3 regions of the Halomonas sp. H33-56 genome follow, and region 1 is predicted to be linked to each of the others. Evidence: predicted binding sites of a transcription regulator. Region 1 holds the regulator's gene; each other region holds the start of a gene.
The links. The regulator FNR, encoded in region 1, switches genes on or off when oxygen is low (the NO sensors DNR and NnrR bind a similar motif). The targets are predictions, from matches to a motif close to TTGATNTANATCAA.

Region 1 (10,280 bases):
CGATGATCACCATCGGCTCGATGTACCACCTGATTCCACGCCTGTTCGGTCACACCGAGATGTACTCCGTCAAGCTGGTGGCGGTGCACTTCTGGCTGGCCACCATCGGCACCGTGCTGTACATCGCCGCGATGTGGGTCAACGGCATCCTGCAGGGCCTGATGTGGCGCGCCATCAACGAAGACGGCACCTTGATGTACACCTTCGTCGAGACCGTCGAGGCCAGCGGCCCCGGCTATATCGTGCGCCTGATCGGTGGCCTTTTCTGGGTGACCGGCATGCTGATCATGGCCGTCAACGTGGCCATGACCGTCAAGGGTTCCGCCAAGCGCGGCGCGCCCCTGCCCCAGACCGCCTGAGTCAACGAAGGACCGAGACTGACATGAAACACGAGATCATAGAAAAGAACATCGGTTTGATGGCGGTGCTGGTGCTGGTGGTAATCAGCTTCGGTGGCCTGGCCGAGATCGTACCGCTGTTCTTCCAGAAGCAGACCACGGAGCCGGTCGAGGGCCTCGAGCCGCTGTCCGCGCTGGAACTGGAAGGCCGGGACATCTATCGCCGCGAAGGCTGCGTCGGCTGTCATTCGCAGATGATTCGCCCCTTCCGTGCCGAGACCGAGCGCTATGGCCACTACAGTGTGGCCGGTGAATCCGTCTACGAGCACAACTTCCTGTGGGGGTCCAAGCGCACCGGCCCGGACCTGGCCCGCGTCGGCGGTCGCTACAGTGACGACTGGCATCGTGCCCACCTCTACAACCCGCGGGACGTGGTGCCGGAATCGGTGATGCCGGCCTACCCCTGGCTGTTCGAGAACACCCTGGACGGCGAGGACACCCCGGCCAAGATGCGCACCCTTCAGAAACTGGGCGTGCCTTACACCGACGAGCAGATCGCCAACGCCACCAGCGAGGTCCGCGGTGAGCGTGAAATCACCGCCCTGGTCGCCTACCTGCAGCAGCTTGGCACGGTGTTGCCCAGCTCGGCGAAGAGCCCGTAACCATGGATATCGGAACCTTTCGCGGCATCTTGACCGGCATCCTGCTGATCGCCTTCCTGGGCCTGGTGGCCTGGGCCTACTCGAGCCGCCGCAAGCGCGAGTTCGATCAGGCGGCGCAGCTGCCGTTCGCCGACGACGACGAACAACCGAATCGTGACCGCACGGCCGAGCGACAGGCCGATTCCCGAGAGGACAGGGGAGAGAAGAACACATGAATACGCTTTGGGGTGATGCCCTCTCAGGCTTCTGGAGTGCCTGGATCATCGTCATCACGCTCGGCACCATCGGCTTTGCGTTCTGGCTTCTGTGGGCCAACCGCAAGACCGACAAGCGCCCTGACGCCGACGGCACCGTCGAGACCACCGGCCACACCGCCGACGGTATCGACGAATACGACAACCCGCTGCCTCGCTGGTGGTTTCAGCTTTACGTTGCCACGGTGATCTTCTCCCTGGGCTATCTGGTGCTGTATCCGGGCCTCGGCAACTTCGCCGGTGTGCTGGGCTGGAGCCAGGAAGGTCAGTGGGAGGAAGAGGTCGCCCAGGCCGAAGAGCGCTTTGCACCGATCTTCGAGAAGTACCAGCAGGTACCCATCCCGGAACTCGCCCAGGACGGTGACGCCATGCAGGTGGCCGAGCGCATCTTCCTCAACAACTGCGCCATCTGCCACGGTTCCAACGCCAAGGGCGGCTACGGCTTCCCCAATCTGACCGACGACGACTGGCTCTACGGCGGCGAGCCCGAGCACATCGTCACCACCATCAACAACGGACGCAATGGCCTGATGCCGTCATGGCAGCAGCTCGGCGCGGACAATATCGAGAACCTGACCCAGCATGTGCTGTCGCTGTCCGGCCAGGCCGAGGACGCCGAACGTGCCGAAAAAGGCGGCGCCGTCTTCACCTCGGTATGTGCCGCCTGCCATATGCCTGACGGTACCGGCAACCAGGCGCTGGGCGCGCCCAATCTGACCGACGACAGCTGGCTGTACCAGGCACCGGGCCAGAGCCTGGCCGACTCCGTGCGTCAGACGCTGCGCAACGGCCGCAATGGCCATATGCCGGCGCAGGCCGCCTACATCGGCGAGGAGCGGGTCCACCTGGTCGCCGCCTATGTCTATGGTCTGAGCCAGAATCAAGACCAGAAGAGTCAGTAGTGACCCCAGCGGGATCGCTCCCGCGGCGAGTGCGGCGCTTGGCCGCACTCGCCACCCACCTACCCGTCAATCGCTAGACTGGGGCTTCGGCCCCATCGACGCGATGTGAGTCTGCCATGAGCGACAAGATCCCTGCCCACGACGTCACCGACCCTGCGGTGTCGCACCATTCCCCCGACAGCCAGAGCATGTACGAGAGCCGCCGGCACATCTACGTACGCGAGATCAAAGGCGTGTTCCAGCGTGTCCGTCGGGTCGCCAACTGGGCGCTGATGCTCGGTTTTCTGCTGCTGCCCTGGATTCCCTGGGGTGATCGACCGGCGGTCTGGTTTGATCTGCCGGGGCGCGAATTTCATATCTTCGCCGCCACCTTCTACCCCCAGGAATTCGTGCTGCTGTCCTGGCTTTTGATCATCTGCGCCTTCGGCCTGTTCTTCATCACCGTCTTTGCCGGTCGAGTATGGTGCGGCTACACCTGCCCCCAGAGCGTCTGGACCTTCCTGTTCATCTGGGTCGAGCACCGTATCGAGGGGCCGCGCAATCGTCGCATCAAGCTCGACAAACGCTCCTGGGACGCCGACAAGGCCTGGCGCAAGAGTGCCAAGCACGCCATCTGGCTGATCATCTCGGCGGCCACCGGCATCACCTTTGTCGGTTACTTCACCCCGATCGGTGGCCTAATGACGGACCTTGCCACCCTCTCGGCCAGCGGCTGGTCCTATTTCTGGGTCGGCTTCTTTATCGTCTTCACCTACCTGAACGCCGGTTGGCTGCGCGAGCAGGTCTGCCTGTACATGTGCCCCTACGCCCGCTTCCAGTCGGTGATGTTCGATCGCGACACCCTGATCGTGTCCTACGACTACCACCGCGGGGAGCCTCGCGGCCCGCGCAAGCGCAACGCCGACCCGGCAGAGCAGGGCCTTGGCCACTGCATCGACTGCGACCTCTGTGTTCAGGTCTGCCCGACCGGCATCGACATCCGCGACGGTCTGCAGTACCAGTGCATCACCTGCGCCGCCTGCATCGACGCCTGCGACAGCGTCATGGACAAGATGGGCTACCCCCGTGGCCTGGTGCGTTACACTACCGAGCACGCCCTCGACGGCAACAAGACCCACCTGTTGAGACCACGCCTGATCGGCTACCTGGTCGCCCTGGTGGTGATGATCGGCCTGTTCGTCTGGACCATCGCCGACCGCACACCGCTGGATGTGGATGTGGAGCGCGATCGCGCTCGGCTCTACCAGACACTGACCGATGGACGCATCGCCAACTCCTACGCCATGACCGTGCGTAACCTCGACAACCGCCCTCATCGCTACGTGATCGAGGTAGCCGGCATCGAGGGTCTCGAGAGCGACACCACCGCCATCGAGGTTCCCGCCAACCAGTCCCGCCAACTGGTGATGACCTTGAGCGTGAATCCTGATCAGATGGAACAACGCAGTGCCGATATCAGCGTTCGCGTCCTCGCCGAGGACGATCCGTCCGTGGCCATCGAACGTGAAAGCCGCTTTATAGGAGTTACCCCCTGATGTCCCTGTCCGATCCCCAGGTGCCGCCCTGGTACAAGCAGTTCTGGCCCTGGTTCCTGATCGCCCTGCTGCTGTCGTCGGTCACCTTCAGCATGGTCTACCTGGCCTTCTCGATCCGCTACTTCGACGGTTCGGTGCCGGACGATTACTACAAGGAAGGTCTGGCCATCAACGTCCAGCTCGAAAAGCAGCAACGTGCCGAGGCGCTGGGGCTGGCGGCCGAGCTGCGCATCGACGCCACCACCGGCGACGTGGTGGTAACGCTCGATGGCGACGAACGCCCAGAGCGGCTGGATCTGGCGCTGAAGTTCCCCACCGATGGCGCCCGCGACCGGGCACTGGTGCTGACCCACACCCGTGCAGGCCACTATGTCGGCACCCTCGACCGCAATCTGCGCTATCGCTGGTACCTTCAGCTGCAGCCCCACGCAGAAGGCGCGTCAGGACAGCCTGAATGGCGCCTGACCGGCGAGGCAGAGTTCCCGCGGGAGACCTCCGTGCGCCTGACACCGGGACTCTGATGGCGGCCTCGTGCTACCACTGTGGCGCCCCGGTGGAGGCCACAGCACCCTGGTCGATCACCCTGGATGGCCAGCGCCATCCGCTGTGCTGCCCGGGCTGCGAGGCGGTGGCCCAGGCCATCGTCGGCGGCGGCCTGGACAGCTACTATCGCTTTCGCACCGCCCTGCCGGAGCGCCCATCGCCGACACCCGCCGACGAGGCCCGCTATCAGGTATTCGACGATCCGGGCCTGCAGGATCGTTTCGTGCGTCAGGATGGCGACACCAAGGTAGCGACCCTGGCGGTGGATGGCATCACCTGCGCCGCCTGCGCCTGGCTGATCGAACACCGCCTGAATGCCCTCGACGGCCTGGAGAGCTGCGCTGTCAATCTTTCCCAGCATCGCCTTCAGGTGCGCTGGGATCCCGAACGCCTGTCGCTGTCGCGCCTGCTGGCCGAGATGGCCGCCATCGGCTATCCCTCCCAGCCCTACGAGCCGGACCAGGCTCAGCAGCGGCTCAAGCAACAGTCGCGCCAGATGATAAGACGCCTGATCGTGGCGGCCGTCGGCATGATGCAGGTGCTGATGTTTTCCATCCCGCACTACGTCGACGGCGGTGATCTCAGTAGCGAGTTCGAGCGTCTGTTTGCCTGGCTATCGCTGGCGCTGACCACTCCGGTGGTACTGTACTCGGCCCAACCCTTCTTCGTCGGCGCCCTGCGCGATCTGCGAACCCGCGTGCTGGGCATGGATGTGCCGGTGGCCCTGGCCATCGGTGGGGCCTTCGTCGCCAGCACCTGGTCGGTCGTGAGCGACTCCGGTGATCGCTACTTCGACTCGGTCAGCATGTTCACCTTCTTCCTGCTGTTCGGACGCTACCTGGAGTCTCGCGCCCGTACCCACTACGGCCGTAGCGGCAATGCCATGGCCAGCGCGCTGCCGAGTGCCGCGGTGCGCCTCGACGAGCATGGCGATGAACGCGTCATCCCCGCCAGTCGGCTGGTCCCGGGTGACCGGGTTCGGGTCAGCCCCGGCGCCCAGATCCCCGCGGACGGCAACCTGACCTCGGGCCTGGCCCAGATCGACGAGTCGCTGCTGACCGGCGAATCGCTGCCCTGCCTGCGTCGCCAGGGAGATACCGTGCACGCAGGTACCCTGTGCATGGACAGCCCGATCGAAGTGATGGTCACCCGCGTCGGCGACGACACCCGCGCCGCCGGCATTCTCGATCTCACCGACCGTGCCTTCGCCCATCGTCCACGTATCGCCCGCCTGGCCGAGCAGGTGGCCCATCGCTTCGTGTTGAACCTGCTGGTCATCACCGCCCTGGTGGCGCTGGTCTGGAGCCTGATCGATCCTAGCCGCAGCCTGTGGATCACCCTGTCGGTACTGGTGGTGACCTGCCCCTGCGCCCTGGCGCTGGCGACCCCCACAGCCCTGACCGTGGCCCACGGCCGGCTGAGACGTGCCGGGGTACTGGTGACCCGAGCCGATGCGCTGGAGACCCTGGCCTGCCTCGATCGCGTCGTCTTCGACAAGACCGGCACCCTGACCCGGGGTCGCATGCAACTCGCCGAACACCGGCCGCTGAGCGACGCCGAAGGAAGCGCCAACAATGGCGAGATGGACGCTGCCGCCAAGCGCCGTCATCTGGCCCTGGCGGCGGCACTGGAGACCGGCTCGGAGCACCCCATCGCCCGTGCCTTCGCTGCCTGGCGCGACGCCAGCTGCCAGGCCAGCGAACTGCGCAATCACCCGGGTCAGGGCGTGGAAGGCGTGATCGACGGCCGGCGCTGGCGACTGGGCCAGCCGCGTTTTGCCTGCCTGGGCCAACCCGCTACTGAGCTCCCTGGCGCAGGGCTTTGGCTGCTGCTGGCCTGCGAAGGCAAGCCCCAGGCCTGGTTCAAGCTCGACGATCAGCCCCGTGACGACGCCGCCGAGACCCTCGCCGCCCTCGCCCAGCGGGGGCTTGCCATCGAGATCCTGTCGGGCGACCGCGCCGTCAACGTTGGCCAGCTGGCCCGCACGCTGGGCGTCGATCAGTGGCGTGGCGAGGCCTCCCCCGAGGACAAGCTCGGGCACTTGAAGGCGCGGCAGGCGCAGGGCGAAAAGGTGGCCATGGTCGGTGATGGCATCAATGACGTGCCGGTACTGGCGGGCGCCGACCTTGCCCTCGCCATGGCCGGGGCCAGCGACCTCACCCGCACCCGCGCCGATCTGGTATTGCTGGGCGAACCGCTCACGGGTATCGTCGAAGCCATCGAGGTGGCCCGCCAGACCCGTCGCATCATTCGCCAGAATCTGTCCTGGTCGGTGCTCTACAATGTCGTGGCGCTGCCCGCAGCGGCTCTGGGCTTCGTGCCCCCATGGCTTGCCGCCATCGGCATGTCACTCAGCTCGTTGCTGGTCATCGGCAATGCCCTGCGTCTGCGGCGCGGACGCACCAGGCCGACCGCGACGCCTTCACCCGTCACCGCAAGCCCCGGCCCATGAGCATCCTTTACCTGTTGATACCCTTGTCGTTGATCCTGCTGGGCCTGGCGGTCTGGGCCTTCTTCTGGGCGGTGCGCAACGACCAGTTCGAGGACCTCGAAGGCCCCGCCTATCGCATCCTGTTCGAGGATGAGGACGACACTCGCGGTGCCGATGACGGCGCTTCCTCTTCCGAAACGCCTGCGCAGACATCCGAGCGTGATCCATCGTCCAGAGGGCCTGAGTGAACCCTACCGGCCTGGAACTGCCCCCCATGATGGCGGCCTTCGTGTTTGGCCTGCTCGGCGGTGCACACTGTATTGGCATGTGCGGCGGTATCATGAGCGCCCTGACCTTTGCCATCCCCCCCAGCATGCGTCAACCTTGGCGGGTGAGCACACTTGTGCTCGGCTACAATGTAGGTCGTATCACTAGCTACTGTGTGGCGGGCGCTCTGGTTGCCACCCTGGGTTCGGTGATCGGCCTTTCGCCGACCCTGCGTGGCCTGATGCAGATCGTCGCCAGCCTGATGTTGATCCTGATGGCGCTTTACATTGCCGATCTATGGAAAGGCCTGCGTCACGTCGAGGCACTGGGACGTCACCTCTGGAGGTACCTGGAACCCGCAGGCAGACGCCTGTTGCCGGTGGTGCGTCTGCCCCAGGCGGTGGCGCTGGGCGCCATCTGGGGCTGGCTGCCCTGTGGCCTGGTGTACTCGATGCTGGCCTGGAGCCTGGCACGGGCCGAGCCCCTCGAGGGCGCACTGCTAATGGCGAGCTTCGGTCTTGGCACGCTTCCGGCGCTGGTGGTGACGGGCCTCGCCGCCAGACAAATGCAGGCCCTGCTGGCGCATCGGGCAACACGCCTTGTCGCCGCTGGCATGATCATCGCCTTTGCCGTCTGGCAACTTTGGACTGGGCTGCATCAATGACGCATCCTACCTCTAAGTTATTAATCCTAAAGAGGTAGACGCCACTTTTAGCTGATCTGAGGGTGTAGAATAGTGCCATCAACGTGCTGTACGGGCGACGTCTGTTCTCCCCATGGCCCAGTCAATATCGATCCCAGATCCACAGGAGCTGCGAATGAGTCCTACGGCCCAAGATCGGCGGCGTCCCATGCTGCATGAGACTCGCTGTGAGTCCTGCAGCCTGAGTTCCTTGTGCCTTCCGCTGTCGCTGGAGACCGCCGACCTCGAGCGCTTCGATTCCATCATCCGTCGTCACCCGCCGATCAAGAAAGGCACACGATTGGTCGAGCAGGGAGATCGCTTCACCAGCGTCTTCGCGGTCCGATCGGGGAGTCTCAAGCAGATCACCACCGAAGGCAGCGGCGAAGCTCAGTTGACCAACTTCTTCCTGCCCAGTGAACTGGTTGGCCTGGATGGCATCGACGACGGCCGCTATCCCGGCAGCGTGGTGGCGCTGGAGACCACCACGGTGTGCGAGATTCCCTTCGACCGCCTCGATGCGCTGACCCAGACCCTACCGGAGCTGCGTGCCCAGCTGTTTCGCACCCTGAGCAAGGAGCTGCGAGAAGACCGCCGGATGATGCAGCTGCTGTCACGCAAGACCGCCGATCAGCGCCTGGCCTGCTTCTTCCTCGGCTTGTCGGACCGCTTCCGCCGCCGCGGCTATTCACCGTTCAGCTTCCGCCTGTCCATGTCCCGCGCCGACATCGGCAATCACCTGGGGCTGGCGGTGGAAACGGTCAGCCGTATCCTCGGGCGTTTCCAGCAGCAGGATCTGGTGGCGGTATCGGGACGTGAGGTCAATATCCTCGACCTGACCGCGCTGTCGACCCTGGCCGACACCGAAGTTACCTGAGCGGGCCTGGCGGCAGTGTGCCGGGCTTGGCCGGCAGGGCCCGGTATCCAGGATCTGGAAAGCAAAGCGTAATAGATGGCGTGTGACAAGAAAGAGGCCGCATCCGGAGATGCGGCCTCTTTCGCTGTCATGGCATCATGCACATTCGCTGCTGGCGAGATCAGCCGGCATCCACCACGTCGATGCGCCGGGCCTGGCGTTCGGCCTGTACGGCCTCCAGCCCCTCGAAGTCGAACAGTTGCCGATCCGCCAGCTGCGACGGCGCCACATTGGTCACCGCCTTGAACATGCTCTCGAGGCGCCCGGGATGCTTGACCTCCCACTCGGCCAGCATCTCCTTGACCACCTGGCGCTGCAGGTTGGGCTGGGAACCACACAGGTTGCACGGGATGATCGGGAACTCCATCGCCTCGCTGTAGGCCTGGATATCGGCCTCGCGGCAGTACGCCAGCGGACGGATGACGATGTTCTTGCCGTCGTCGGAGAGCAGCTTGGGCGGCATCGCCTTGAGGCTGCCACCGAAGAACATGTTCAGAAACAGCGTCTCGAGAATGTCCTCGCGGTGGTGGCCCAGGGCGATCTTGGTCGCCCCGATCTCCTCGGCGAAGCCATAGAGCGAGCCGCGCCGCAGGCGTGAGCAGAGCGCGCAGGTGGTCTTGCCCTCCGGCGTCTTCTCCTTCACCACCGAATAGGTGTCGCGCTCAAGGATGTGGTAGTCCACGCCGATGCTGTCCAGATAGTTCGGCAGCACATGCTCCGGAAAGCCCGGCTGCTTCTGATCCAGATTCACCGCCACCAGCGAGAAGTTGACCGGCGCGTTGCGCTGAAGGCTGCGCAGGATCTCGAGCATGGTGTAGCTGTCCTTGCCACCAGACAGACACACCATGATCTTGTCGCCTTCCTGGATCATGCCGTAGTCGATGATGGCGTTGCCGGCCTGGCGGCGCAGGCGCTTCTGCAGCTTGTTGAACTCACGCCGTGCCTTGGCCTGAACTTGGGCTTCCGTCTGATCGTCACCCGCAGCAGGGTCGGCCGGGCTGTCGCCGGCATCGATCGAGAGATGGTCATCCTCGGGGGTACGGGGATCGAACAGGGTGGCGGAGGCGGACTGTGGCGACATGGGAGCGGGACATCACGGCTGAAAATGAAAGAGGCGCCAGTCTACCATCCGGACGCTTTAGTGGCGAAGAGGTCAGCGACCGCTTACCCCGGCGAGGACAATACGGGAGGGGCTTCTCGTCGGCAGCACATCGGAAACCGCCAAGGACGACACCGCCGTAGTGGCGCCCTTGCGCGTCGTGGTCTGGTCTGGTCTGGTCTGGTCTGGTCTGGCAAGTCGAAGAACGCAAGTGCCTGTCAGCCGGGGCCTAGACGACGTTCAGCGCCAGCAGATAGCGCACCACCACGCCCAGCAACAGCAGCAGGATGCCGGCACGTTGCCAGCCGAACTCGCGCACGGTCAGGGTCAGGCGCTTCTCCCAGAACTTGACCATGCCCCACAGGTCCCGGGTACGGCGATAGTACTGGAGGTAGGCCACCAGCACCGAGACCAGGCCCAGCGCCAGCAGCGTGGGCTCGAGAAGGGTCAACATGGCGTGCAGACTCATGACAGGATCTCCTTGCAGGTGAATGGTTGCCGGTGCGGGTGGCACCGGGTCAGCGCGGATGACGGCAACGGGTCAGCGCGGATGACGGCAACGGGTCAGCGCGATGGCGCCGTGAGTGCCCCGCTTTCCAGGCGCAGATGCATCAGCGCCGTGGTGACGGCGTCGCCCAGGGCCGTATGGCG
Region 2 (10,280 bases), 3.7 Mb from region 1:
CGCTCAACCTCTACAATGTGCCGACCCTGGAGATCCTCAAGCGCGCCGGCATGTTCCGCTTCGTCGCCCCGGTGGAGTTGCCCGGCGCCGACCTGGCCCGGCTGCTGTCTGACGCCCGCGAGGCGGGGCTGGCGCTGGACTGCGAGGTGCTGGCCTACGGCCACCTGCCGCTGGCCTGGTCGTCACGCTGCTTTACCGCGCGCCACCACCAGCACCCCAAGGATCGCTGCCAGTTCGTCTGCCAGGACTATCCGGAAGGGCTGTCGCTGACCACCCAGGACGACAGCCGTCGACTGTTCACCCTGAACGGTATCCAGACCCTGTCCGGGGCCTGTCAGGACCTGCGCCACGAGCTTGCCGAGATGGCCACAATGGGCGTCAGCGCGGCCCGGCTGAGTCCGCGTTCAGAGGGGATGGATGAAGTGGTGGCGGACTTCGACCTGGCCCGCCAGGGACGCTACCCGGCGCCCTCGCCGCTGGCGCTGGTCGACGCCGAGCTGTGCAACGGCTACTGGCACGGCCAGGCAGGGATGGATCTGGCGCCGGTGCTGGAAGACTAGGCGCTCCTTCCCACCCGCTCCGCGTTACTCAGGAGGCCGGTTCGCCGGCCTCCTGCGCTAGATGGCTCAACCCGCCAGCCAGGAGGCTAGGCCTCGCGAGGCAGCCAGCGCTGCAGCTGGCCCAGCGCCTCGAGCAGGTAGGGATGCAGCAATTCCATTTCCTGGCCATCCAGCAGGTTCTTCACCGTCAGCCCCAGTTCGGTGTCACCTTCCAGGCACAGCCGGCGCTGGAAGAACAGGCTGTCCGGGTCTTCCTCGCGGCTGGCCAGGCAGGCGAACTCCCGCCAGCCCCCCGCCACCTTCACCTCCCAGGGCGCGTCGGTGACCTGCAGGCGACCGTGGGTAAGCGTCAGGGTGACCGCCAGCGCCAGATCATCGATGGACAGACACACCCGGCGCCCTTCGAGCACGTCGAACTCACCGTCGGCCAGTGGCTCGGCCAGGGTGCGGTTGAGCCAGGGCTCGAGACTCGTGCGCAACAGCGGCAGGGGCAGCGGGCCGAGACGGCGCATCAGTGACAGATGCAGACGATGGGGCACCCGGGTCAAGGCACCAGACGTCAACGACGACGGCAGCGAAGGAAGGGTGGGCAGGGCAGGAAGGGCAAGAGAAGGCAACGACAGCGAGCCGAGCGGCGACAGCGACATGACGGGTTCCTGGTCAAGCGGCACGACGCCGCCGGGTCATGCTAGCGATACCCCGCGCCTGTGTTCGTGATGTGCATCAACACCCCCCGCGCACCAACCCTTCCACACATTGCGGTGGCAACCGCTCATCGGGTACCGCCGAGTAGCAGCGCCAATACTCACCGACAAAAAAGGGCGCCTCATTGGCGCCCTCTTGTTCGTACAGCAAGGCTCTCAACCACACTTCGACCAGCCGCAGCCGGCGTAGCAGGTGGGGCAGCCGTCCATCATGATCAGCTCGCCGCGACACTCGGGGCAGTTGCCGACCACGGCGGGGCCGGCGCCTTCGGCGGCGGACTCGGCAGGCTTGCCGTCCAGCGGCTCGACCGCGCCGCTCGGGGTCTCGTCCTCGACCTCGGCGGGGTACCAGCCGTGGCCGGAGGCCTGGCGTCGGGCGTAACGGCTGACCAGGTCCTCCACCGGCACCTGGTTGCCGTCGATGTCGAGGAAGCCGCGACGGTAGAGGATCTGCTGGATCGACCAGGCGATGGCGGCGACCTCGGAGTCATGGAACATCGGCTTGTTCCAGCGGTTCATGCCGCAGCGCACCAGGCCCTTGTCCCAGGCCACCTTGCGCAGATCCGCCACCGCCTGGGTGACGTAGCCGCCGCGGGCGGCCAGCGACAGGCTGCGCATGGTGGCGGTGATCCACTGGTGCTCGCTGGACAGCTGGCCGGAGGGGAAGAAGAACTCCACCGGGCGCTCGATGATAACGCGCTGGCCGTTGAGCACGCCTTCCACCGGCATGAAGGACACCAGCAGGTAGACCTTCTTGCGGCCTTCGGCGCCGACGTAGGAGATCTTCTCGGACACCGCCTCCAGCGTTCCCTCGGGGCGCGAGGGGATGCGCATGGTCAGCGGGTTTTCCTCGGGCAGCGGGGCCGGCGCGGGGGCGGCCTCTTCGCTCTTGACGCGGTAGCCCACGATCTTGGAATTGATTTCGACAGCCATCAGCGGGCTCCTCCAGAAAGATGATGCGGGCGTGACACGCTCACGACCCAGGCATGATATTGCGGCTCGCCGACTGGCAGGCAGGCTGGCTCGCCGCTGGACCGATTACCACTTGCCATAGGTCCCCTCCTTCAAGCCGTCGTAGAGGTTGGCGGCGTTGTGTTCCTCGCCGTCGTAGATCACCGTCTCGTCGCCCTTGAGTTCGAGGGTCTCGCCGTTCTCCAGCTCGAAGATATAGGTGGTGTTCTTGAGGTCATCCTCGCGCACCAGCACGCCCTGGAAGGCCTCCGGGTTGAAGCGGAAGGTGGTGCAGCCCTTGAGGCGGCTCTGGTAGGCGTCCAGGTACAGGTCCTTGAACGCCTCGAAGGCAAAGTCGGTGGGCACGTTGACGGTCTTGGAGATCGCCGAGTCGACCCAGGCCTGGGCCGCGGCCTGCACCGCCACGTGCTGCTTGGGGGTCACCGCGTCGGCGGTGATGAAGTACTCGGGCAGGTCGCTTTCCACCGCGTCGGCGTGCATGAAGTGACGGTAAGCGGCAAGCTCGAAGGACACCACCTCGACCTGCTCCTTGGTCTTCTTGCCGGCCTGGATCACGTTACGGAAGTAGCGATGGGAGAACGACGGCTCGATACCATTGGAGGCGTTGTTGCCCAGCGACAGGCTGATCGTCCCGGTGGGGGCGATCGACGAGTGGTGGGTGAAGCGCGCGCCGTGCTCTGCCAGCTCCGCCACCAGCTGCGGCTCGACCTCGGCAATCTTCTGCATATAGCGGCTGTAGCGCGCGTGCAGGATGCGCCCGGGCACCTTGTCGCCGACCTCATAGCCGTCGCGGCCGAGCTCGGGACGCTCGCGAAGCATCTTCGGCGTCAGCTCGAACTCCTGCTCGAGGATCGGGGCCATGCCCTTCTCGCGGGACAGCTCCAGCGCCTGCTTCCAGCCCTCCACGGCCAGCACTCGGCTGACCTCCTCGGTGAAGCCCAGCGACTCGGCCGAGCCATAGGGCATCTTGAGCATGGTCATGGTCGAGCCGAGGCCCAGGAAACCCATGCCGTGGCGGCGCTTGGCCTCGATCTCGCGGCGCTGGCCGGACAGCGGCAGGCCGCTGATCTCGACCACGTTGTCGAGCATGCGGGTGAAGATCGCCACCACCTCACGGTACTTGTCCCAGTCGAAGCGCGGCTTGTCGCCGAACGGATCGATCACGAAGCGGGTCAGGTTGACCGATCCCAGCAGGCAGGCACCCTCCGGCGGCAGCGGCTGCTCGCCGCAGGGGTTGGTGGCGCGGATCTCTTCGCAGAACCAGTTGTTGTTCATGCGATTGACCTGGTCGATCAGGATGAACCCGGGCTCGGCGTAGTCGTAGGTGGAACGCATGATGGTGTCCCACAGCTCGCGGGCCTTGATCACCTCGACCACGCGGCAGGCCACGCGACCTTCGGCGTCCTGGGTGTAGCCGTCCTCGATCACCGGCCAGTCGCGGTAGATCAGCTCGCTGTCATCGACGTCGCCCTTCTCGCCCTCGTGCAGCGGGAAGGCCAGCGGCCAGTCGGCGTCCTGTTTCACCGCTTCCATGAACTCGTCGGTGATCAGCAGGCTCAGGTTGAACTGGCGCAGGCGACCGGCCTCGCGCTTGGCCTCGATAAAGTCGCGCACGTCGGGATGACCGACGTCGAAGGTGCCCATCTGGGCGCCACGACGGCCGCCGGCGGAGGCCACCGTAAAGCACATCTTGTCGTAGATATCCATGAACGCCAGGGGGCCGTTGGTGCCGGCACCGGCGCCGAACACGAAGGCGCCCTTGTGGCGCAGGGTGGAGAACTCGTAGCCGATGCCGCAGCCGGCCTTGAGCGTCATGCCCGCATCCACCACGCTGTCGAGGATGTCGTGCATGGAGTCGCGAATGGTCCGCGATACCGTGCAGTTGATCAGGCTGACCGCGGGCTTGTAGCCCTCGGCTCCGGCGTTGGAGGTGATCCGGCCTGCCGGCACGGCGCCGTTTTCCAGCGCCCAGCGAAACTTCGGCAGCCACTTGTCAGCGGCGTCGCCCTCGACGGCGGCCAGCGCCTTGGCCACGCGGTCCCAGGTGGCCTGAAGGTCGGCGTCGACGGGCTGGCCGTGGCGGTCCTTCAAGCGATACTTGGCGTCCCAGATGTCATACGAGGGGCCCTGCATGGGAACCTCCTGCGACAGGGCGGCGGCCTTGGCGGATGTGGTCATGAAAGCTTGTCTCCGATGAAGTTACCGGCAAATAAACGGGGTCGTAAAGGGGTGGATGCGCGCTCCGGATAAGCTCGGGCACCCTACCAGATATAGTAAAATTTTCGACCGGCGGCACAATATAAACGAAAAATCGGGCCATGGAAGACCCGATCGTTAATTCGGCTTTGGCGCATGAAAGGTAGCGCGGGCTACCCCGGGCGTCTCGCCCCGGGGCAGCCGCGATAGAGCCGGCTAGACGGTGCGCGAGAAGCGCCCGCTGCCGGGGACCAGGTAGGCATCGAAGGCCATGGCCACGTTGCGCATCATCAGGCGTCCTGCCGGCAGTACCCTGAGCGCTTGCTGCTTGATCTCGATCAAGCCGTCGGCCTGCATCTCGTCGAGCTGGTCGAGGGCGCTGGCGAAATGCGTGCGGAAGTCGATAGCGTGACGGGCCTCGAACTCGGCGAAGCGCACCTCGCCGTGACACATCAGCGAGGTGATCAGCTCGGCACGCAGCAGGTCTTCGTCGCTCAACCGATAGCCCCGCAACACCGGCAGCCGCCCGGCCTCGAGGTGCTCGGCGTACTCGGCGGTGGTCTTGACGTTCTGGCTGTAGGCGTCGCCGACCTTGCCGATGGAGGTGACCCCGAGCCCGATCATGTCGCACTGAGCGTGGGTCGAGTAGCCCTGGAAATTGCGCTGCAGGGTACCGTCGTGACGGGCTCGGCTGAGTTCGTCCTCGGGCAGCGCAAAGTGATCCATGCCGATATAGATGTAGCCCGCCTGGGTCAGCCGCTCGATGGTCAGCTCGAGCAACTCGAGCTTGCGCCCGGGCGGCGGCATGTCCTCGTCGCGGATCAGCCGCTGGGCCTTGAACAGCGACGGCAGGTGGGCGTAGCTGTAGGCGGCGATGCGGTCGGGTCTCAGCGCCACCACCTTGGCCAGGGTGGCGTCGAAGCTGTCGCGGGTCTGCAGCGGCAGCCCATAGATCAGGTCCACCGACACCGAGGCGAAGCCGGCGTCCCGGGCGGCGTCCACCAGGGCTGCCACCTGGGCCTCGCTCTGCACGCGGTTGACCGCCTTCTGGACCAGCGGATCGAAGTCCTGGACGCCGAAGCTCAGACGATTGAAGCCCATCTCGCGCAGTTCATGGATCTGGGCGGGGGTCACCGTACGCGGATCCACCTCCAGCGAGAATTCCCGGCGCTGCTCCGGGGCGAAGCGGAAGTGGCGCGCCAGGGCGTCGATCAGCCCCTTGAGCTGGTCATTGGACAGAAAGGTCGGGGTACCCCCCCCCAGGTGCAGCTGGTTGAGCTCCCGGGTCTCGTCGAACAGCGCCGCCTGCAGGGCGATCTCGCGCTTGAGCAGCGCCAGGTAGTCGGCGGCACGCTCGCGATTGTGGGTAATGATCTTGGAGCAGGCACAGTAGTAGCAAAGGCTTTCGCAGAAGGGCACATGGACGTAGACCGACAGCGGCTTCGGCTCCCCCTGCTGGCTGCGCTCCACCGCCTGGCGATAGTCAGCGACACCGAAGCCGTCGTGGAAGTGCGGCGCGGTGGGATAGGAGGTGTAGCGCGGCCCTGGACGGTCGTACTTCTCGACCAGCGCACGCTGAAACGGCAAAACATCGGATGACATCGACAAGGCCCCTCGTGACACGACCGCCCGACGGCGGCATCTGTCGGCATTGTCGCACGTCGAATCAGCACGTCCCGGCAAGACGAAGCCAGACATGACCTGCATCAAATCACGGCAGCGGCATCACGGCGCTTGCCCCTGTGGCGTGTTCTCGCCCGAGGTAGTGCAAACGCGAGCCAACCACAATGATGCTCCTGCCATTCCAGTGATCCCGATCAAGCATAGTACGGAAGACGTACCTCTCCCCGCCTAAAGTTGACCAACGTCATAGGGTATTGTCGCTGAGCGCTCCAATACTCGAGAGTCCCAAGGGACATCCCGCACAGACCGTGATGCCTGACCCAAGCAGCACGCCGCTTGGGTCAGGTATCACGCCCCAAGACCGAGGAGCGCTCATCATGAAATGGATCCCCCTGGCCGCGCTTGGCGCCGCCTGTCTGTTCAGTCTCAACGCCCAGGCCGCCGGCGACGCCGCCGCCGGTGAAACCAAGATCGGCGCCTGCGCCGCCTGCCATGGCACCGACGGCAAGGCCACCGGACCGATCTATCCCAACCTGGCGGGTCAGAACGCTCCGTACCTGGAAAGCGCGCTCAAGGCCTATCGCGAGGGTCAGCGCGGCGGTGGCATGTCCGCCATCATGGCGCCCCAGGCGGCGGCCCTGTCGGATCAGGATATCGCCGACATCGCCGCCTACTTCTCGTCGCTGACGCCCTGATCCCACCCTGGTGCGCGAAGCGTCCTCGGGGCGCTTTGCGCCTCGAGGTCATGCCATGACCCAAGCCCCCCGCCATTTTCCCCGCCACTGGTCTTCTCCCCTGCGCCTGCTTGTCGTGCTGTTGGCGATGTGGTTAAGCCTGCCCGCCCTGGCGCTGGAATTCGATCAGTATCCCGGTGACCTTGGCAGCGCCAAGGGTGACCTCGCGCTGTTTCAGCAGGCCTTTCCCGGTACCGACAGAATAGAGCCGGTGGCCGACCTGCCGTGGCCGGTCAATGCTCTCTACCGAGGCGACGAGCTGCTCGGCTACGCCTTCGAAAGTGCCGAGGTCGCGCCAATCCCCGCCTACTCGGGCAAGCCGGTCAACCTGCTGATCGCCATCGATCCTTCCGCCAGCCTGCGCCTGGCCAAGGTGCTCAATCATTCCGAACCGATCATGCTGGTCGGTATCCCGTCAGAACGCCTGGACGACTTCGCCGGCCAGCACCTCGGCACCTCGGTGACGTCGCGCCTGGAAGTAGGAGAGGACGTCGATGCCATCTCCGGCGCCACCGTGACCGTCATCGTGGTCAACGACACCATCATGCGGGCCGGGCGTCAGGTCGCCGCCGCCCTTGGGCTGATCGAGGACCCCGCGGCAGCGCCAATCGCCCGTGTGCGCGACGAGGTGTTCGCGCCCGCCGACTGGCAGGGCCTGCTCGACCAGGGGGCACTGGGTCACCTGACTCTGAGCCAGGGAGAGGTCGACGACGCCTTCGTCGGCACCCCGGCGGAGCACTACCTGAGCGGCCAGCGTCCACCCCGCGACGCCACCTTCATCGATCTTTACCTGGGCTACCTCAATGCGCCGAGCGTTGGCCGCAATCTGCTCGGCGAGCGCGGCTACGACCAGTTGATGGCGAGCCTCGCCCCCGGCGAACACGCCGTTGCCCTGCTCGCCGATGGCAGCTTTTCCTACAAGGGGTCGGGCTACGTGCGCGGCGGCATCTTCGATCGTATCGAGCTGGTCCAGGGCAACGCCTCGATCAGCTTCCATGACAGCGACCAGCGCCGCCTGCCGCGTCTGGCCATCGACGGAGCCCCCGCACTCAGCGAACGCGACATCTTCGTGATCCACGAGGACGCCCACTTCGACCCGGGCACGCCCTGGCGGCTGAACCTGCTGGTGCGCCGGGCCTCGGGGCCGCTGACCCAGGAGTTCACCCGCTTTCATCTCGACCAGGCGCTGCCCGAGGCCTTTATCGAGCGTCCCGAGCCGGTGGAGCCCGCCCCGCTGTGGCTCGAGATGTGGCAGCAGAGTCGGCTAGAGCTGATCGGGCTTGGCGCTGGACTGGTGACGCTGTCACTGATCCTGGCCTTTCAGGACGCCCTGGCGCGTCGCCCGCGCCTGCTCCGCCCGCTGCGCAAGGCCTTCCTGCTCTACACCCTGGTCTATATCGGCTGGGTGTCGCTGGCCCAGCTTTCGGTGGTCAATGTGCTGGCGCTGATCCATTCCGTCATCCATGGCTTCAGCTGGTCGGCCTTCCTGATCGATCCGCTGATGTTCGTGCTGTGGGTCTTCGTGGCGGTCACGCTGGTGCTGTGGGGCCGCAGCATCTTCTGCGGCTGGCTGTGTCCCTTCGGCGCGCTGCAGGACCTGGTCAACCAGCTCGCCCGTCACCTGAAGGTGCCGCAACTGACGCTGCCCTTCGCCGTGCACCGGCGGCTGTGGGTGGTGAAGTATCTGATCCTGTTTGGCCTGGTCGGGGTGTCCTTCTACGACCTGGGTCAGGCGGAGCGGCTGGCCGAGGTCGAGCCGTTCAAGACCGCCATCACCCTGCACTTCCTGCGCGACTGGGGCTATGTGCTCTACGCCGTGGCACTGATCGCAAGCTCGGCCTTCATGCACAAGGCCTACTGCCGCTACGTCTGCCCGCTGGGTGCGAGCCTGGCCATCGCCGGTCGCCTGCGCCTTTTCGACTGGCTCAGGCGGCACCGTGGCCAGTGCGGCACGCCCTGCCAGATCTGCGCCAACGACTGCGAACTGGTGGCCATCCATCCCGACGGCCGTATCGAGGCCTCGGAGTGCCACTACTGCCTGGACTGCCAGATCACCTACGACGACGACCGTCGCTGTCCGCCCCGGGTCAAGCGCAGAAAGCGCCTGGAACGGAATGCGGCGAGGACGCACGGCGACGTGGGTGACGCAGAACCCCGCGGATCAAGCCAGGACGGCGACCCGCGGCGTATACCCTGCCTTGAGGAGAACTGAAGTGAGTGACGATTCCCGCAGTATCCAGAATCTGGCCCGACGCCACTTTCTACGCAACAGTGCGGTGACCGGCGTCGCCGGCGCCGGCCTTGCCAGCGGAGTGGTCGGCGGTGTTGGCACCAGCGCCCTGCTCGGCAGCCGCAGCGCCCGCGCCAGTGAAGGCGACGCCATGGTGGCCCCCGGTGAACTCGACGAATACTACGGCTTCTGGAGCGGCGGCCACTCCGGTGAAGTGAGGGTCCTGGGCATCCCCTCCATGCGCGAGTTGATGCGCATTCCGGTGTTCAACACCGAGAGCGCCACCGGATGGGGCATCACCAACGAGTCTAAGCACATCCTCGGCGAGTCCGCGCGTTTCCACAACGGCGACGCCCACCACCCCCACGCCTCGCTCACCGACGGTCGTTATGACGGCAAGTACCTGTTCATCAACGACAAGGCCAATACCCGGGTGGCGCGGATCCGCCTCGACATCATGAAGACCGACAAGGTCACCACTATTCCCAACGTCCAGGCCATCCACGGCCTGCGTCTGCAGAAGGTGCCCTACACCAAGTACGTCTTCGCCAACGCCGAGTTCCCGATCCCCCAGGTCAACGACGGTCGCGACCTGGAGAATCCTGCGAACTACTACACCATGTTCAACGCCATCGACGCCGAGACCATGGAGGTGGCCTGGCAGGTGATCGTCGATGGCAACCTGGACAACACCGACGCCGACTACACCGGCCGCTTCGTTGCCTCGACCTGCTACAACTCCGAGAAGGGCATGACCCTGGCCGACAGCATGCGTGCCGAGCGTGACTGGGTGGTGGTGTACGACGTCGAAGCCATCGAGGCCGCCGTCGAGAAGGGCCAGTTCGAGACCCTGGGCGACTCCCCGGTGCCGGTACTGGACGGACGCAAGGGCTCACCGCTGACCCGCTACATTCCGGTGCCCAAGAACCCCCATGGCCTGAATACCTCACCCGACGGCAAGTACTTCATCGCCAACGGCAAGCTGTCGCCGACGGTGTCGATCATCGCCATCGACAAGCTGCCGGCGCTGTTCGCCGACGAGATCGAGCCCCGCGACAGCGTAGTCGCCGAGCCAGAGCTGGGCCTGGGGCCGCTGCACACCACCTTCGACGGTCGCGGCTTCGCCTACACCACCCTGTTCATCGACAGCCAGGTGGCCAAGTGGAACATCGAGGAGGCGATCCGCGCCTACAACGGCGAGGACGTCAACTACATCCACCAGAAGCTCGACGTGCACTATCAGCCGGGCCACAACCACGCC
Region 3 (10,280 bases), 3.7 Mb from region 1:
TGGTGGCCGATCTCCAGCCAGTCGGCGAGCTTCATGTCGCGCCGTCGCGAGCACACGGTCTCGCCCAGGGTGACGCTGGTCAGCGGCCAGTGGCAGGCCTGTTCATAGAAGGCGAAGTAGCGCTCGCGGGTCCAGTAGAAGGACACCGGGCCAAGGCTCAACTCCAGTGAAGCAGCGGTCATCTCGCCTCCTGTCATTTCCAGTCGCGCTCGTAGGCGCCGAGAGTGTGGGTGGAGCCTTCGGCCAGCGGCGCCAGGGCGGCGCTCCAGTCGGCCTGGGGGCGGTAGTCGTCGCCGGCCTGGTCCAGATGACCCAGCGCCTGGCGCCACACTCGGGTGACGCTGGCCACATAGGCCGGACTGCGCTGGCGACCCTCGATCTTGATCGCCTTGATGCCCAGTGACGCCAGCTGGGGCAGCAGATCCAGGGTGTTGAGGCTGGTCGGCGCCTCGATGGCGTGGCCGACGTCGCCCTCGACGTTGAAGCGTCCCTTGCACAGGGTCGGGTAGCCGGCCTGTTCGTCGGCGCGGTAGCGATCGATCAACACGCCGTTCAGGCGCGATTCGCGTCCGCTGGCGGTCTCCTCCCAGCGCACGTGGGCCGCCGGCGAGCACACGCCGTGGGTGTTGGGCGACTCGCCGGTCAGGTAGGACGACAGATAGCAGCGGCCCTCGGCCATGATGCACAGGCTGCCGAAGGCGAACACCTCGAGCTCCACCGGGCTGTGGCGGGCCAGGTCGCGCACCTGGTGGATCGACAGCACCCTGGGCAGCACCGCACGGCGGATGCCGAACTCGCGGTGGTAGAAGGCCAGCGCCTCGTGGCTGGTGGCGGAGCCTTGCACCGACAGGTGGCGGGGGATGTCCGGGTGGCGTTCGGCGGCGTAGGCCAGGAGGCCCGGGTCGGCCAGGATCAGGGCGTCGACCTGAAGCGAAGCCGCCTGGTCCACCGCCGCGCGCCACTGAGCCAGGCTCGACTGCTGCGGGTAGGTATTGATCGCGCAGAACACCCGGCAGCCCCGGGCGTGGGCGTAGTCGATACCCTCGCGGGCGCGCTTGTCGGTGAAGTTCAGCCCGGCGAACTGGCGGGCGTTGGTGGCGTTCTGAAAGCCGAAGTAGACCGCGTTGGCGCCCTCGTCCACGGCGCGCTTCAAAGCGGGCAGGCTACCCGCAGGACAGACCAGTTCCATGTCGATCTCCGAGCGAAGAGAGGCGCCATGCTAGCCCCGCGCGGACACCGTCGGCTTGATGCGTATCAGTGTCCGCCAATGAAGTAGGGGATGGAGCGAAGAGATGACGCGCTGCACCGGGGCCGGGTGTGGATAACCTGGCGATAGTGGGGGGCCGACTTGCGGGCCAGGCGTGTCGATAAAGGTGGGGATGAACTTGTGAGTCGTTCTGTGGATAACCCTGTGTGGCACCTTGTGAAAAGTGGTGGGCAGGCGGTGCAGGGGCTGTGGAAGGCGGTGTATAAGTCGCCTGTCAGTGGTTATCAGCGGCTCGCTGTCGTAAACGAAAACGGGCCCCGCAGGGCCCGTGGTCTTCATGCCGGTGCCTACTGACCGCCGGAGGGGAAGTGGAACTCCGCCTGGGTGGTCTCGAAGGGCGAGGGCCAGCGCTGTGACACCGCCTTGCGGCGGGTGTAGAAGCGCACAGCGTCGGGGCCGTAGGCGTGCAGGTCGCCGAACAGCGAACGCTTCCAGCCGCCGAAGCTGTGGCTGGCCACCGGCACCGGCAGCGGCACGTTGATACCCACCATGCCGACCTCGATGGCGTCGGTGAAGCGACGTGCCGCCTCGCCGTCACGGGTGAACAGGCAGGTGCCGTTGCCGTACTCGTGGGCGTTGGTCAGGGCGATGGCCTCGTCGAGGCTGTCGACACGCACCACGCACAGCACCGGGCCGAAGATCTCCTCGCGGTAGATGGTCATCTCCGGGGTGACCCGGTCAAACAGGCAGCCGCCGACGAAGAAGCCGTTCTCGTGGCCCGGGACCACCAGCTCGCGGCCGTCGGCCACCAGGGTGGCGCCTTCCTGCACGCCCTTCTCGATATAGCCGAGCACCTTGTCGCGATGCTGGGCGGTGACCAGGGCGCCCATGTCCAGGCCCTTGTCGGTGCCGGGGCCGATCTTCAGCGCGGCGATCTTGGGCTCCATGGCCTCGATCAGGCGGTCGGCGGTGTCATCGCCGACGCACACCGCCACCGAGATCGCCATGCAGCGCTCGCCGGCGCTGCCGTAGGCGGCCCCCATCAGGGTGTTGGCGGCGTTGTCGATATCGGCATCGGCCAGCACCACGGCGTGGTTCTTGGCGCCACCGAGGGCCTGCACCCGCTTGCCGCTCTCGGCACCACGCCGGTAGATGGTCTCGGCGATGGGGGTCGAGCCGACGAAGGACACGGCCTTGATCTCGGGGGCGTCGAGCAGCGCCTCGACGGTCTCGCGGCCGCCCTGGACCACGTTCATGATGCCCTGGGGCAGGCCGGCTTCCTCGAGCAGGCGGGCGACCGCCAGGGCGGCGGACGGGTCCTTCTCGGAGGGCTTGAGCACGAAGGCGTTGCCGCAGGCGATGGCCATCGGGTACATCCACAGCGGTACCATCGCCGGGAAGTTGAACGGGGTGATGCCGGCCACCACGCCCAGCGGCTGGAAGTTGGAGAAGGCGTCGATGGACGGCCCCACGTTGTGGGAGTACTCGCCCTTGAGCAGCTCCGGCACGCCGCAGGCGTACTCGACGTTCTCGATGCCGCGCTTGAGCTCGCCCATGGCGTCCTCGAGAGTCTTGCCGTGCTCTTCGCTGATCAGTCGCACCAGACGATCGGCGTCACGCTCCAGCAACGCCTTGAAGCGGTACATCACCTGGGCGCGCTTGGCCGGCGGGGTATCGCGCCAGGCCGGGAAGGCCGCCTGGGCGGCGTCGATGGCGGCCTTGACGGTGTCGGCGTCGCCGTCGGCGACCTGGCGAATGGTCTCGCCGGTGGCCGGGTTGGTGACCGGCAGATGGCGGCTGGCCTCGAGATCCTGACCATTGATCCAGTGATTGACGTTGTCCATCGAGGGTCCTCAAGTGTCGAAAGGGTGGACGGGAAAGACCCGTCCGCGCTGTGGATAACGCTGTGAACAGTGGGTGTAAAGGTTGTCCACAGGCTGTCGGTTTCAGGTGGATAAGCCGGGCGCTGGGTACCGGCAAGCGGCCCCAGGCGAGCGGGCTCAGGCAAGCGGTCTTGGTCGAGCGGCCCCAGTCAAGCGGCCTCAGTCGAGCCGGTCGAGGGTCTCGGCGACGGCGTCGAACAGGCGCTCGAGCTCGGCCTCGGTGGTGGCGAAGGGAGGGCCGAACTGTAGGGTGTCGCCACCGAAGCGCACATAGAAGCCGGCCTCCCACAGCGCCAGGTGGGCGTCGCGCGGGCGGATGGCCGGATCACCGTCGCGCGGGGCCAGCTGGATCGCCCCGGCCAGGCCGAAGTTGCGGATGTCGACCACATGGGAGCGGCCCTTCAAGGCGTGCAGGCGATCCTCGAAGGCCGGGGCGATAGCCCTGACCTGGGCCGGGAAGTCCTCGCGCTCGAGCAGGTCCAGCGCGGCAAGGGCGGCGGCGCAGGCCACCGGATGGCCGCTGTAGGTGTAGCCGTGGGGAAATTCAATGGCGTGCCCCGGGCCGCCGGCGTGCATGAAGGTGTCATGGATCTCGCCAGAGGCGATCACCGCACCCATCGGCACGCAGCCGTTGGTGATCTGCTTGGCCACCGTCATCAGATCAGGGGTGACGCCGAAGGCCTCGGCGCCGGTGCGCGCGCCGCTGCGGCCGAAGGCGGTGATCACCTCGTCGAAGATCAACAGGATGTCGTGGGCCGAGCAGATATCGCGCAGCCGCTCGAGGTAGCCCTTGGGCGGCACGATGACCCCGGCGGAGCCGGACATCGGCTCGACGATCACCGCGGCGATGTTGGAGGCGTCGTGCAGGGCGATCTGCTCGAGCAGCGCATCGGCGAGTTCGGCCCCGGTCTCGGCCTGGCCCCGGGTGAAGGCCTGGTTCGGCTGCAGGGTGTGGGGCAGGTGGCTCGAGTCCAGCAACTGGCCGAAGTGCTTGCGGTTGCCGCCGATGCCGCCAAGGCTGGTGCCGCCGATGTTGACCCCGTGGTAGCCCTTGGCGCGGCCGATCATGCGGGTCTTTTCCGGGCGGCCCTTGAGCCGCCAGTAGGCCTTGGCCATCTTCAGCGCGGTATCGGCGGACTCGGAGCCGGAATCGGTGAAGAACACATGGTCGAGTCCCGCCGGGGTCAGGCTCGCGACCTTCTCGGCCAGCTTGAAGGCCAGCGGATGGGACACCTGAAAGCTCGGCGCAAAGTCGAGACTGCCGAGCTGGTGGGCCACCGCCTCGCGGATCTCTTCACGGTTGTGGCCGGCGCCGCAGGTCCACAGACCCGACAGTGAATCGAACACCCGGCGGCCGCGGTCGTCGATGAAGTAACGGCCCTCGGCGCCCTGGATCATCCGCGGATGCTGGTGGAAGTCCTGGTGGGCGGTGAACGGCATCCAGTAGTGATGGTTGAGCCCGGCCCCCGCAGGGCGCTCGGCGTGGGCGTCGGGACGGGTATCGAGGGTGTCGAAGGTCAGCATGGCGAGTCTCCAGTCAGGGGCCGCAGGGCGGGCATGGACTCAGCATGGACAGGGCTTCAGGTTTGTAAAATCACTCTTTGTTGTCGTTCACGTGAGTAAAGATAAACGTTTAGTGTCGGCGATTTCTTTTCTTGACCAATTCACGCAACGGGTCTAATCCTTATATTTATTCGAATAAATGACCGAGGCGATCCGTGCCGACTTCCTTTCCCCAGCGCCGACAGAAGCTCGCGGACCTGATCTGCGAGGACATCAAGCAGAAGATCGTGATGGAGAACCTGTCGCCGGGTGACCGCCTGCCCAACGAGAAGGCCCTGATGGAGCGCTATGAATGCGCCAAGGGCACCATTCGCGAGGCGCTGCGGGTGCTCGAGGTGGAAGGCCTGGTCGCGCTCAAGACCGGCCCCGGTGGCGGCGCCATCATCCGCGAGGTGACCGTCGATCCGGCCTGCCGCGCGCTGCGCAACTTTCTGCACTTCCAGCACGTGGACGGTAGCCAGGTCTATCAGCTGCGGCGGATGGTGGAGGTCGAGGTGGCGGTCTCGGCCATGGACCGGCTCGATGCGGCGGGGCTGACCCGGCTGCGGGACAACATCGATCAGTGCCAGCGGCCCCATGAGGACGAACTCAGCCAGCGCCAGCACCGCATGCTGGAGCTCGAGTTTCACAACATCCTGGCCGAGTACTGCCCCAATCCGCTGCTGCGCTTCATGAGCACCTTCCTCAACGACCTGCTGCGCGACCTGGTCGTCATCAAGAAGGCCTACAAGCCGGAGCGCCACGCCTTCGATGAATCGAACATCCGCTATCACATCGCCCTGCTGGAGGCCTTCGAGGCCAGCGACCGCGAGGCGGTGCGCCGCCTGATGTACGAGCACATGTGTGACGCCGAGCACCATATGTCGGCCCTGGAGGGCGAGATGGCCAAGCAGTTCCTGGTCTCACCTGACGCCCTCGGCGAGGCGGGCGGCTAGCCTCCTGGCCCCCGACCTGCGGCAAACCAACCAACAATGACAACAACTGCCACCCCACGCCAGCGACCCCTCATCCACTCCGATGACGTCGAAAAAAGAGGAACAACAATGACTGTGCGCAAGACCTCCCTGATGCTTTCCGCCCTGGCCCTTGGCCTGGCGACCCAGCCGCTGCTGGCCCAGGATCAACAGCCGCTCACCTTCTATGGGGTGAAGTCCCTGTCCGGTGCCTTCGCCAGCTACGGCAAGTACGCCGAGATGGGCTCCCGGCTGGCGGTGGAAGAGGCCCGAGAAACCCTCGGCCGCGATATCGAGTACGTCAGCCTGGACACCGAGGGCAACGCCGGCCGCGCCATCCGCAAGGTGCAGGAAGCGATCAACCAGGACGGCGGGCGACTGTTCAACGGTGCCACCCTGTCATCCACGGCGCTGGCGGTGGGCAAGGAAGTCGCCGGCGTCGAGGGCGTGTTCATGACCCCCGCCGGCGCCGACGAGCTGACCGGCAGCGAGTGTAATGCCTCCACCTTCCGCTGGTCGGTGCCGACCTACGGGGCCATCCGCGAGACCCTGGTGCCGCTGATCGAGGCGCTACCCGAGGCCAAGCGCTTCTACACCATCACCCCCGAGTACGTGTTCGGCGAGGCGCTGCTGGACAACGCCAAGGCGGTGTTCGAGGAGTTCGGCGTCGAGCACGTCGGCAACAGCTATCACTCGCTGCAGGAGCAGGAGTTTTCCGGCTACCTGACCAACGCCATGTCGGCGGCGCCGGACGTGCTGGTGCTGTTGAACTTCGGCTCCCAGTCCTCCAACGCCCTGCGCCAGGCGCGCAACTTCGGCCTCAACGAGCAGATGGACATCCTGATGGTGTGGTCGGCGGGCCTCGACCAGTTCGAGGAACTCGGCGCAGCCAACGTCGACGGCATCTACTTCGGCGCCCAGTATTGGCACGAGGTCGACACCCCCTTCAACCAGCAGCTGGTGGCCTCGGTGCGCGAGGCCTACGACATCACTCCGACCTATCCCCTGGCTGCCGACTACACCATGACACGCGTGATGCTTGAAGTGGCCGACGCCAGCGGGGCCAGCGAAGGTCCGACGCTGATCGAGGCGCTGGAAGGCTACACCTACCAGGGCCCCACCGGTGAGGAGACCATCCGCGCCTCCGACCATCAGGTGATCAAGGACTACTACCTGCTCAAGGGCAAGGCCGAGGGCGAAATGGAAGACCCCGACGACTACGCCGACGTGATCAGCGCCGGGCGCTCCTTCGTCACCCCTGAGGACTCGCCCTGCCAGCTGTAAGGCTGTCAGCTTGCCAATCTGCCGGGGACGGCGTCCCCGGCACGACAGGAGTCGGGACCATGCTTAACGTCTATCTGTTCCAGATCCTCAACGGTCTGGGGCTCGGGATGATCTATTTCCTGATTTCGGTGGGATTGACGCTGATCTTCGGACTGTTGAACTTCGTCAACTTCGCCCACGGGGCCTTTTTTCTGGTGGGCTCCTACCTCTGCTACACCCTGGTCAGCCTGACCGGCAACTTCTGGCTGGCGCTGATCGCAGGCCCCTTGCTGGTGGCGCTGCTGGCCTGGGCGCTGGAGCGCAGCCTGATCCAGCGCATCTACCACCTGCCGCATACCTTCCAGATTCTGGTCACCCTGGGCATCGCGCTGATCATCCAGGAGCTGTCGATCATGATCTGGGGCCCGGTGGGCAAGAGCATCCCCACCCCGGAGGCACTGCAGGGCGTGGTACGCATCGGCAACTTCGCCTACCCCTACTACCGGCTGTTTCTGATCGGCTTCAGCGCCCTGGTGGCGGTGGTGCTGTGGCTGCTGCTCGAACGCACCCGCTTCGGCGCGCTGGTGCGCGCCGGCAGCGAGTCCACCGAGATGGTATCGCTGCTGGGTTCCAACATCTTTCGCCTGTTCTCCATCACCTTCGCCCTCGGGGTGGGCCTGGCCGGGCTTGCCGGGGTGCTGTCGGCGCCGCTGCGCGGGGCGCACCCCTTCATCGGGCCGGAGGTGCTGGGCCTGGCCTTCGTGGTGGTGGTGATCGGTGGCATGGGGTCCTTCACCGGCGCCCTGGTGGCGGGGCTGATCGTCGGCGTAGTGCAGAGCCTGATGACCTCGCTGTGGCCCCAGGGCGCCAGCCTGATGATCTACGCCGCCATGGCGGTGGTGATCCTGCTGCGTCCCCACGGACTGTTCGGGAGAGCATGAGATGATGACCAAGACACTCGATACCGCCGCTGCCAACCCAGGCCGGCGCCGCTTCAAGGGGCGTCTCGGCGCCGGCACCACCCTGGCGATGCTGGCGGTGATGGTGCTGCTGCCGCTGGTGCTGCCCTCCGCCACCCTGGCCACCGAGATCCTGATCTTTGCCATGGCCGCACTGGCCTGCAATCTGCTGCTCGGCTTCACCGGGCTTCTGTCCTTCGGCCAGGCGATCTTCTTCGGCGCCGGTGCCTACATCAGCGCGCTGGCGATGATCCACCTCGACGCAGGACTGATCGGCGCGCTGCTGATCGCCGTGGTGGCGGGCTGTGTGCTGGCGCTTGGCGTGGGCATGCTGTGCATCCGGCGCAAGGGCATCTACTTCGTGATGCTGACCCTGGCGCTGACCCAGATGGCCTACTTCCTAGCCTACACCCTGAGCGACTGGACCGGCGGCGACAATGGCCTGCTCGACGTGCCGCGCCCGCCGCTGGCGGTGGGCGAGACGACCCTGATCAGCTTCGCCTCGCCGCTGGCCTTCTATGCCCTGGTGGCCACCCTGTTCGCGCTGATCTACGTGGTGGCCCGGCGCATCACCGACTCGCCGTTCGGCAGCACCCTGCTGGCGATCCGCGAAAACGAGCAGCGCGCCTCGGCGCTGGGCTACGACACCCGCCTGTTCAAGATCATGGTATTCGTGCTGTCCGGCGGCATCACCGCCCTGGCCGGGGCGCTCTACGGCATGCTGCTGAACTTTGTGCCGCTGTCCAATATCGAGCTGTTGATGTCCGAGCAGATCCTGATCATGACCATCATCGGCGGGACCGGCTCGCTGTTCGGTTCGCTGCTGGGCGCCGGCGCCATCGTGCTGCTGGGCGACCTGCTGTCGTCGATCTGGCCGCGCTGGATGCTGCTGCTGGGCGTGGCGCTGATCGCGGTGGTGATCTTCATGCGCGGCGGTCTGTGGGGCGGGCTGTCGAGCCTGCTGGAGCGACGCCGTGGCAACCACGCCGAACCGCACAAGGAGGCCAGCCATGACTGACGTACTGCTGGAAACCCGCGACCTGGCCCTGGCCTACGGTGCCTTTCGGGCGGTGGACGGAGTCAGCCTGCGTATCGCCCGCGGCAGCATCCATACCGTGATCGGACCCAACGGCGCCGGCAAGACCAGCCTGTTCCATTGCCTCACCGGTGAGCGTCGGCCCACCGCCGGGCGCATCCTGCTCGATGGCCGCGAGATCACCAGGGAGCCGCCCCACGGCCGGGTCGGCCTGGGCATGTCGCGCTCCTTCCAGGTCACCAGCCTGTTCCAGGAGCTCAGCGTCCACGAAAACCTGCGCCTGGCCGCCCAGGGCATCGACGGCTGGCGCGCGCTCAACTTCTGGCAACGCCTGAACAAGCGCCGCGAGCACCTGGCTCGAGCCGACGAGATCCTCGAGCGCATCGGTCTTGCCGAGCGCGCCGGGGTGGCGGCAGGGGAGCTGTCCCACGGCCAGCAGCGCATCCTCGAGGTGGGCATGGCGATCTGCCCGCGGCCCAAGCTGCTGCTGCTGGACGAGCCCACCTCGGGCATGGGCATCGACGATATCCCCAGCATGACCTCGCTGATTGGCGAGCTGGGCAAGGACCACAGCATCCTGCTGATCGAGCACAACATGAGCATCGTGATGTCGATCAGCGACACCATCACCGTGATGAACCGCGGGCAGGTGCTGGTCGAGGGCGACCCCGAGACCGTGCGCAGTGATGCCCGCGTGCGTGACGCCTATCTGGGGGAGGCCGCCTGATGCTCGAGATCAAGGATATCCACAGCTACTACGGCAAGAGCCATGTGCTCGAAGGCGTCTCTTTGACGGTGGGCGAGGGCGAGCTGGTGACCCTGCTGGGGCGTAACGGTGCCGGCAAGACCACCACCCTGAAGAGTATCATGGGGCTGGTCGACACTCCCGCCGGCAGCATCGAGCTCAACGGTCAGTCGCTGCTTGGCCAGCCGCCGTTTCGCATCGCCCGCCAGGGCGTGGCGCTGGTGCCGGAGCACCGCGGCATCTTCAGCATCCTCAGCGTGGAGGAAAACCTGCAGATCGCGGTACGCGCCGGCAGTCGCTGGCAGATGGCCGACATCTATCGCTGGTTTCCGCGCCTCGAGGAGCGCCGCCGCAACCGCGGCAACGCCCTGTCCGGGGGCGAGCAGCAGATGCTGGCGATCGCCCGGGCGCTGCTCAACGACCCGCGGATCCTGCTGCTCGACGAGCCCACCGAGGGCCTGGCCCCGGTCATCGTCGACGAGATCGTCAAGATCTTGAAGGCGATCCGCGAGGAGGGCCTGTCGGTGCTGCTGGTCGAGCAGAACCTGCGGGTCTGCGAGGCGGTGGCCGACCGCCACTACATCCTCGAGCAGGGCCAGATCGTCTACACCGGCAGCGCCGACGACTTCCGTGACGATCCCGGCGTGCGTGATCGCTACCTGGCCCTGAGC

Region 2: ubiT (ubiquinone anaerobic biosynthesis accessory factor UbiT) is a predicted target of FNR. The motif match lies at 1,274-1,287, and genes of this name have one in related genera.
Region 3: ubiU (ubiquinone anaerobic biosynthesis protein UbiU) is a predicted target of FNR. The motif match lies at 1,245-1,258, and genes of this name have one in related genera.

Annotation. Positions count from the first base shown of each region.
Region 1 covers NZ_JAMSHP010000001.1:765,064-775,343, reverse strand. The annotation lists gene ccoN (cytochrome-c oxidase, cbb3-type subunit I) at 1-359, shown strand, start outside; gene ccoO (cytochrome-c oxidase, cbb3-type subunit II) at 383-1,000, shown strand; gene NFH98_RS03520 (CcoQ/FixQ family Cbb3-type cytochrome c oxidase assembly chaperone) at 1,003-1,215, shown strand; gene ccoP (cytochrome-c oxidase, cbb3-type subunit III) at 1,212-2,156, shown strand; gene ccoG (cytochrome c oxidase accessory protein CcoG) at 2,273-3,691, shown strand; gene NFH98_RS03505 (FixH family protein) at 3,691-4,212, shown strand; gene NFH98_RS03500 (heavy metal translocating P-type ATPase) at 4,212-6,686, shown strand; gene ccoS (cbb3-type cytochrome oxidase assembly protein CcoS) at 6,683-6,913, shown strand; gene NFH98_RS03490 (sulfite exporter TauE/SafE family protein) at 6,910-7,596, shown strand; gene fnr (fumarate/nitrate reduction transcriptional regulator Fnr) at 7,751-8,491, shown strand; gene ttcA (tRNA 2-thiocytidine(32) synthetase TtcA) at 8,652-9,611, opposite strand; gene NFH98_RS03475 (hypothetical protein) at 9,859-10,098, opposite strand; gene NFH98_RS03470 (3'-5' exonuclease) at 10,194-10,280, opposite strand, start outside.
Region 2 covers NZ_JAMSHP010000001.1:4,459,267-4,469,546, forward strand. The annotation lists gene NFH98_RS19175 (U32 family peptidase) at 1-560, shown strand, start outside; gene ubiT (ubiquinone anaerobic biosynthesis accessory factor UbiT) at 647-1,207, opposite strand; gene NFH98_RS19185 (ribonucleoside-diphosphate reductase) at 1,421-2,197, opposite strand; gene NFH98_RS19190 (adenosylcobalamin-dependent ribonucleoside-diphosphate reductase) at 2,303-4,414, opposite strand; gene hemN (oxygen-independent coproporphyrinogen III oxidase) at 4,649-6,034, opposite strand; gene NFH98_RS19200 (c-type cytochrome) at 6,433-6,750, shown strand; gene NFH98_RS19205 (4Fe-4S binding protein) at 6,806-9,001, shown strand; gene nosZ (TAT-dependent nitrous-oxide reductase) at 9,003-10,280, shown strand, end outside.
Region 3 covers NZ_JAMSHP010000001.1:4,448,811-4,459,090, reverse strand. The annotation lists gene NFH98_RS19175 (U32 family peptidase) at 1-182, opposite strand, end outside; gene ubiU (ubiquinone anaerobic biosynthesis protein UbiU) at 194-1,189, opposite strand; gene NFH98_RS19165 (CoA-acylating methylmalonate-semialdehyde dehydrogenase) at 1,555-3,051, opposite strand; gene aptA (omega-aminotransferase AptA) at 3,250-4,614, opposite strand; gene NFH98_RS19155 (FadR/GntR family transcriptional regulator) at 4,809-5,588, shown strand; gene NFH98_RS19150 (ABC transporter substrate-binding protein) at 5,697-6,890, shown strand; gene NFH98_RS19145 (branched-chain amino acid ABC transporter permease) at 6,950-7,810, shown strand; gene NFH98_RS19140 (branched-chain amino acid ABC transporter permease) at 7,812-8,846, shown strand; gene NFH98_RS19135 (ABC transporter ATP-binding protein) at 8,839-9,591, shown strand; gene NFH98_RS19130 (ABC transporter ATP-binding protein) at 9,591-10,280, shown strand, end outside.